3 regions of the Mesorhizobium sp. B2-5-11 genome follow, and region 3 is predicted to be linked to each of the others. Evidence: predicted binding sites of a transcription regulator. Region 3 holds the regulator's gene; each other region holds the start of a gene.
What was found. Region 3 encodes LexA, which represses DNA repair genes until DNA is damaged. Its sites were predicted from a motif close to TGTTCNNNNTGTGTTCNG; they were not measured.
Positions count from the first base shown of each region.

Region 1: the regulator LexA is predicted to act here: its motif matches at 1,259-1,276, upstream of FJ490_RS10735 (DNA recombination protein RmuC).
Region 2: the regulator LexA is predicted to act here: its motif matches at 897-914, upstream of FJ490_RS01125 (2'-5' RNA ligase family protein).

Region 1 covers NZ_VFUK01000002.1:707,575-709,841, forward strand. The annotation lists gene fmt (methionyl-tRNA formyltransferase) at 1-668, opposite strand, end outside; gene def (peptide deformylase) at 675-1,205, opposite strand; gene FJ490_RS10735 (DNA recombination protein RmuC) at 1,309-2,267, shown strand, end outside.
Region 2 covers NZ_VFUK01000001.1:242,287-244,553, forward strand. The annotation lists gene FJ490_RS01120 (fumarylacetoacetate hydrolase family protein) at 1-677, opposite strand, end outside; gene FJ490_RS01125 (2'-5' RNA ligase family protein) at 1,098-1,583, shown strand; gene FJ490_RS01130 (nuclear transport factor 2 family protein) at 1,714-2,067, shown strand.
Region 3 covers NZ_VFUK01000001.1:1,335,336-1,337,602, reverse strand. The annotation lists gene FJ490_RS06850 (ComEC/Rec2 family competence protein) at 1-469, shown strand, start outside; gene lexA (transcriptional repressor LexA) at 463-1,206, opposite strand; gene FJ490_RS06840 (TetR/AcrR family transcriptional regulator C-terminal domain-containing protein) at 1,674-2,267, shown strand, end outside.

The DNA of each region.
Region 1 (2,267 bases), on a different contig from region 3:
ACTTCGGCCGCGGGTCGCGTCCAATCCACGTGCGTATCGGATTTATCGATCTTTTTGGCGTAGGTCACCCCCTCAACCGCTTGGGCGGTGAACGCCAGGCTATTCCTTTCCAGCCGCGCCAGCGCTTCCACGATCAGTGCGGCGCTGACGCTCATCAATCGATCATGCAGATCGCCGGCGGTCATATCGGGTTCGATGACGCATTTTTCAACCAGCCCCACCGGGCCGGTGTCGAGGCCTTCTTCCATGCGCATGACCATCATGCCGGTTTCGCTGTCGCCCGCCATAATCGCCCGTTGGATGGGCGCCGCACCGCGCCACCGCGGCAACAGCGAGGCATGGCCGTTGATGCAGCCCAGTCGCGGCGCCTCAAGCACCGCCCTGGGCAGCAGCAGGCCGTAAGCCACGACCACGCCGATATCGGCTTGCAGCGCGCGAAAAGCTGCCTGTTCGGCCTCGCCCTTGAGCGACGTCGGCGTGCGCGTCTCGATGCCCAGCCGTTCCGCCTCGCGCTGTACCGGCGACGGCGTCAGCTCAAGGCCGCGCCGGCCGGCGGCTCGCGGCGGCTGCGTGTAGACGGCCGCGACCTCATGTCCGGCATCGGCAATTGCGCGCAATGTCGGCACCGAAAACTCCGGCGTCCCCATGAAAATGACGCGAAGGGGCATTGTCCCCTATCCCACCAGCTTGCCCGGAGCCTTGTCCTTGGCCAGCTTCTTGAACTTCTTCACCACCATGTCGCGCTTCAGCTTCGAAATGTGGTCGATGAACAGCACGCCGTTGAGATGATCGATCTCATGCTGCAGGCAGGTTGCCATCAGCCCCTCGGCCTCCATTTCCTGCAGCTTGCCATCGCGGTCGAGATACTTGACCCGCACGGAAGCCGGGCGTTCGACCTCGGCATAATAGTCGGGAATCGACAGGCAACCTTCCTCGTAGACGGAGCGCTGGTCGGCGCTTTCCAGGATTTCGGGATTGATGAAGACATGCGGCGCCGGCGTCTCGTCCTCCTTGGCGAGGTCGATCACCAGCATGCGCAGCGGCTCGCCGATCTGGATCGCGGCCAGCCCGATGCCGGGCGCGTCATACATGGTCGCCAGCATGTCGTCGGCCAGTTTGCGCAAGGGCGCGTCGACGCGCTCCACCGGCTTGGAAACCTGGCGCAGGATGGGGTCGGGAAGGATGATGAGCGGCTTGATCGGCATGGCGTCTCACCTAAGACCTTGAATAAAGGGCGTCAACCGGTACGCCGGGGGATCGTTCACGTTTTGATCTGTGCTGGCCGGCCGAATCGTCTATGCTGTGTGCATGAACGACCTGACATCCATCCTTTCGGAACCTGTCGCCCGGCTTGGCGCGACCACGATCACGCTCGGCCATGCGCTGGCGTTCGGGGCCTTTGTGTTTCTTGGCCTGTTCGTGGCGCTTGTCGTCGCGCTGTGGCGCTCGGCCAAGGCGCGCGCCGTGGCCGCTGCCGAAGCCGCCGACCATGCCCGCGACGCCGAGGCGCGGATGGCCGGCATATTGCAAAGCCAAGCCGAGATGCAGGGCCGCATGGGCGCCATCGCGGAAGTCTTCGGCGCGCGGCAGGCGGAACTGACGCAATCGATCGGCCAGCGCCTCGATGCCATGACCGGCCGCCTCGGCCAGACCATGACCGAGCAAACCAAATCCACTCATGAGAGCTTGGCCAAATTGCAGGAGCGGCTGGCCGTCATCGACACCGCGCAAGGCAACATCCAGTCGCTCGCCGGCCAGGTCGTGCAATTGCAGGCGATCCTCTCCAACAAGCAGACGCGCGGCGCCTTCGGCCAGTCGCGCATGGAAGCGATCGTCGCCGACGGTCTGCCGCACGGCGCCTACGAGTTCCAGGCGACCTTGTCCAACGGCAGCCGTCCCGATTGCCTGGTGAAGATGCCCAACGGCGCGCCGGCGCTTGCCGTCGACGCCAAGTTTCCGCTGGAAGCCTGGAACGCCATCCGCGCCGCCGAAGGCGCCGAACAGCAGAAGGTCGCGTCGCAGGCCTTCCGCCGCGACATCGAGGTGCATGTCCGCGATATCGCGGATAAATATCTGATCCAGGGCGAGACGCAGGATACCGCCTTCATGTTCGTGCCGTCGGAATCGGTGTTTGCCGAGATCCACGAAAATTTCGAGGCGGTGGTGCAGAAGGCGCACCGCGCCCGCGTCGTCATCGTCTCGCCGTCGCTCCTGATGCTGTCGATCCAGGTCATCCAGGCGATCCTGAAGGATGCCCGTATGCGCGA
Region 2 (2,267 bases), 1.1 Mb from region 3:
TCGTTGCCGATGGTGGCGCCGAGGATCCTGCCGCTTGAGGCGGCGATCATGGCGATCTCCGGCTCCGGATTGTTCCAGGTAGAGACGGGATGCAGGCCGACATCGGCGCCGAAACCGACCGAGGCCATCGGCTGGCATTTGGTGAAGATCTCGGCGTCGGGGCCGATGCCCACTTCCAGATATTGCGACCAGGCGCCGCGTGCGATGAGCTTGGCCTTGATCTCCATCGCTTCCGGTGAACCGGGCTTGAGCTTGGACAGATCGTGGCCGATCAGCCCGGCAATGTCGGCGCGGATGGCGTCGGCCTTTTCCGCCGAACCGCGCGCCTGTTCCTCGATGACGCGTTCCAGCAGGCTGACGACGAAGGTGACGCCCGAGGCCTTGATCGCCTGCAGGTCGACGGGGGAGATGAGATAGGGCCTTGCCGGATCACGCGCGGCCTCGAAACTGTTGGCCGCGATATCATCGAGCGAGCCGATCGGCTTGCCCTTGGCCGAGCGCACATAACCGGCCGGATCGGCCATCTCGCAGATATCGCGCACGGTCGGCGCCGTGCTCGACGTGATGTCGAAGACGGTGCCATCACGCACCGTGACCACCAGGGGATGCGCGGCGTCGCTGCTTCTGGCGCGCCCGACAAAAAGGCCTTCGGCGGGCAGATGCATCGGGTTTGTCATGCGTGCGGTCCTCTGATCATCAAAAATGCGGCTCGCTGGTTCGGCGCGGCACTTTCACCGGATTCCTGTCAAAGGTCTATCCCGTTTGTGGTGAGCCAGGCGCCATGTCTGCCGGCGTCGTCGGCGATTGGCGTACCGCAAGGAAGCACTCCTTCGGGGGTTGAATGCATGCGGCGGTGCGGGAGTCCCGACGCCTGCGTCATTTTTCCGGCTTGCACATGTTCTCGTTTTGTTCTAATATGCCCAACCTGAGTCAATGGGCGGACGAAATCAGTGAGTGGGCAACCCGCATTCGGAACCGCGAAGAACGGCCAGGCCTTTTTCCGATGGGAACAGGCCGGGAAGCATTTCCACCGGCTGTTCTTTGCCATCCTCGTCGGCAGCGCGATTGCTGGTCGTCTCGCGCGAAAGGCCATTGCCTTGAACCGTGAGTTCGGATTGCAAGGCTGGCTGGTTCCGGAAAATCACATCCACATCTCGCTTGTCGGCCTCGGCGACCATGAGGAGTACCCGCAGGAGTTGGCAGAGGCCGCCTGTCATATCGGATCGATGATCGTTGCAAAGCCCTTCGAGGTCTCGTTCGATCGCCTGTCGGCTTTTGGCGGTGGTGCACTGGTCCTGCGCGGCAGCGATGGCAATCCGTCGCTGCAGAAGTTCTGGCGTGACCTGACGGCGGTGATCTCGGACAGCCCGCTAAAACCCTTTCTCACCAGGTCCATCGAACCGCATGTTACATTGCTTCGTGATGAAGTGGGCGTCCCCAGCATTCGCGAGCGGTCGATCGACCCGATCGGCTGGACTGTCCGGGATTTTGTGCTGATCCACAGTCTCATTGGGAAGGGCGCCTACAAGCAGCCCGGACGTTGGCGGCTGACCGGCCAGGACGATGCACTGCCCGCCATGTGAGAGCCTGCATCGTCCTCACATAGTCCGCGCGGTCCATCATCCTGACATGGCATGTCAGCTACCAGACGGCACGACGATGGCAGGCCGCCAACCTTTCCCTATTTGCAATGCGTCTGAACAGGAGGAACACATGACCAACACGGAAATTGCCAAGGATTTCACGGAGCTTCTCAAGCGCGGTGACTACGAAAGTGCTGCCGAGAAATACAATGCCGACGACATCGTCAGCTATGAGGCCATGGAGGGGCCGATGGCCGTCTGCCGCGGCAAGGACGCCGTCAAGCAGAAAGGCCAGTGGTGGCAGGAAAACAACGAAGTCCATGGCGGCTCGGTCGAGGGCCCTTATGTCAACGGCGACCAGTTCGCCGTACGCTTTACATTTGACATAACGCCCAAGGCCACGGGCCAGCGTGTCACCATGGACGAGGTTGGCCTGTACACGGTCAAGAACGGCAAGATTGCCGAAGAGCGCTTCTATTATTGAGACGGGTTTTCGGCTGTCGGCACATTTCGCCGCATCCTAAGCGGCCAGGATCATGTCCTGGCCGCTATCCGACCTGATGCACATCGTCGTCACGGATGGGCGACCGCGCGCCCGCCATTGAATAAACTTACTCTTCGATGGTTCTGCCGGGCCGCTGGCAAAGCGCGCCGGGGCTGCTTAATCTGCGGCCAGATTCGAAG
Region 3 (2,267 bases):
ACGCGCGCTGAAGTCCGAAACCATCGTTGCGCCGGAACTGTTCGACAGCGGAGACCGACAGTTCGACATCTTCGATTCCGCGCAACTTCCGGCGGGAGCGCCTTTCTATTGCTTCACGGGCCTGTGCATGGCCCGGCATACCTCGGGGGCGATCATCGCGCAGGTGGAGGATCGCAAGGACGCCTGGAGGGCCTGCTCCTATGCGGATCTGATCGTCATCAACGACCCCGCGGGCTACGATCCCTGCCACAATCCGCTGGTTCTCGTCATCACCAAGCGGCAGCTCGCTCGTAAGGGAAGTGCCGCCGTCTTCTTCGACCAGCAATCGGCGACGGCACCGGCACGGGTCAGCTTTGCCGTCGACAGGCCATATCGGCCTTGGCACGAACAGCGGAAATTCTCACGCGAGGCAAGGGGACTGCCGCCTTACCGTAAACCCGAAAAGCCCACCGCCGACCCCGCTCAGTAGCGCCTGATCAGGCCGACCAGCTTGCCTTGCACCTTGACCCTGTCCGGTCCGAAAATACGTGTTTCATAGGCCGGATTGGCAGCCTCGAGCGCAATCGAAGCACCCTTTCGGCGGAAGCGCTTCAGCGTTGCTTCCTCCTCGTCCACCAGGGCCACGATGATCTCGCCGGGACTTGCGGTGTCGGCATTGCGGATGATGACCGTGTCGCCGTCGAAAATGCCGGCCTCGATCATCGAATCGCCCTTGACCTCCAGCGCATAGTGTTCGCCGCCCATGATCATGTCAGGCGGCACTGAAATGGAATGCGTCTGATGCTGGATGGCGTCGATCGGCACACCCGCTGCGATGCGACCCATGACCGGGATCGACACCGCTGAAACCGCATCGTCGTCATTGCCGGCAGCGGGCAGACGCGAAGACGTCGCCGGCTTGATCTGCCGGCTAGGGCTGCTGCCCTGTCCGAGGCTGCCCTGGATGACGCTCGGGGAGAACTTCTTTGCCGCGTTAAGACCCGGCGCGATCGAGTCCGGCAGGCGCAGCACCTCCAGCGCGCGCGCCCGGTTGGGCAGGCGGCGAATGAAGCCGCGCTCCTCCAACGCCGTGATCAGCCGATGAATTCCCGACTTGGAGGCGAGGTCCAGCGCTTCCTTCATCTCGTCGAAGGACGGCGGAATGCCGCTTTCCTTCAGCCGTTCATGGATGAACATCAAGAGTTCATGTTGCTTGCGCGTGAGCATGGCGGCCCCCAAAGGCATTGCACAAAGGGTCTGGAACCAGAATCAGAAAACAAACCCAGAACAAACACTATCTGTTCCAGTTGTGTTCCGCAACCATTTAAAGTTTAATGAATTTGTTAAGGCGACGGAAACGAAATGCCCTCCCGCAGCCAGCATCCTGCCAGCGCGGTCCGTCGTCAATGCGCTCCCGGGCCCTTTGAAACTATTTTGGTTAATGGCCTGTGGCCCGACCGGTCTCCACTCTTGGCACATGCCTGCAAGCTGGGTGACCGGCAGGTGCGGGGTGCGTTTGGGCGGATTAGAAACCCCTGCGGCTCGTGAACGAAACGAAACCAAAATGCCAACTTCCCGCCGGAAAACGACGAGGCACCACCACTGGTCGCGATGGGCTGCGTTCGCTCGCTCCTTGCTTCCCGTTCGCTTGACGAAACCGTATAATAATGTACGGTTTTCGAAGAGGAACACCAATGACCACGCCGAAGCAGGCCGCGCGACGCGAACGGATAGAGGAGGCCGCCTATGCGGTGCTCCGGGAAACCGGCTACAAGAGCGCCTCCCTGCTTGCTATCGCCAAGCGGGCATCGGCCTCGAACGAAACCCTCTACAACTGGTACGGCAACAAGCAGACCCTGTTTCGATCCTTGATCGAAGCCAATGCGGGAGAGGCAAGGAAGCTGCTGGAGGACGCCCTTCACCAGGCGCGCGATCCGCTCGAAACCCTGAACTTGCTCGGGCCAGTCCTGCTGACCCTCGTGACGGGCGACAAGGCGGTGGCGCTCAATCGCGCCGCGGCCGGCGACGTCAACGATACAGGCACGCTTGGCCAATCGATCGCGCAATTCGGCCGCAATACCATAATGCCGCTTGTTGGCGACCTGCTTCGAACCGCAAGTCGGGCCGGCCTGATCGCCTGTGACGATCCTGCCGAAGCCGCCGACATCTACATCAGTCTTTTGATCGGCGATCTCCAGGTTCGCCGGATCGTTGGGGTGCTCGAGGAACTGCCTCGGGCGGAAATCGAGCAAAGATCGAACCGGGCGTTCACCCTGTTCTTGCGCCTC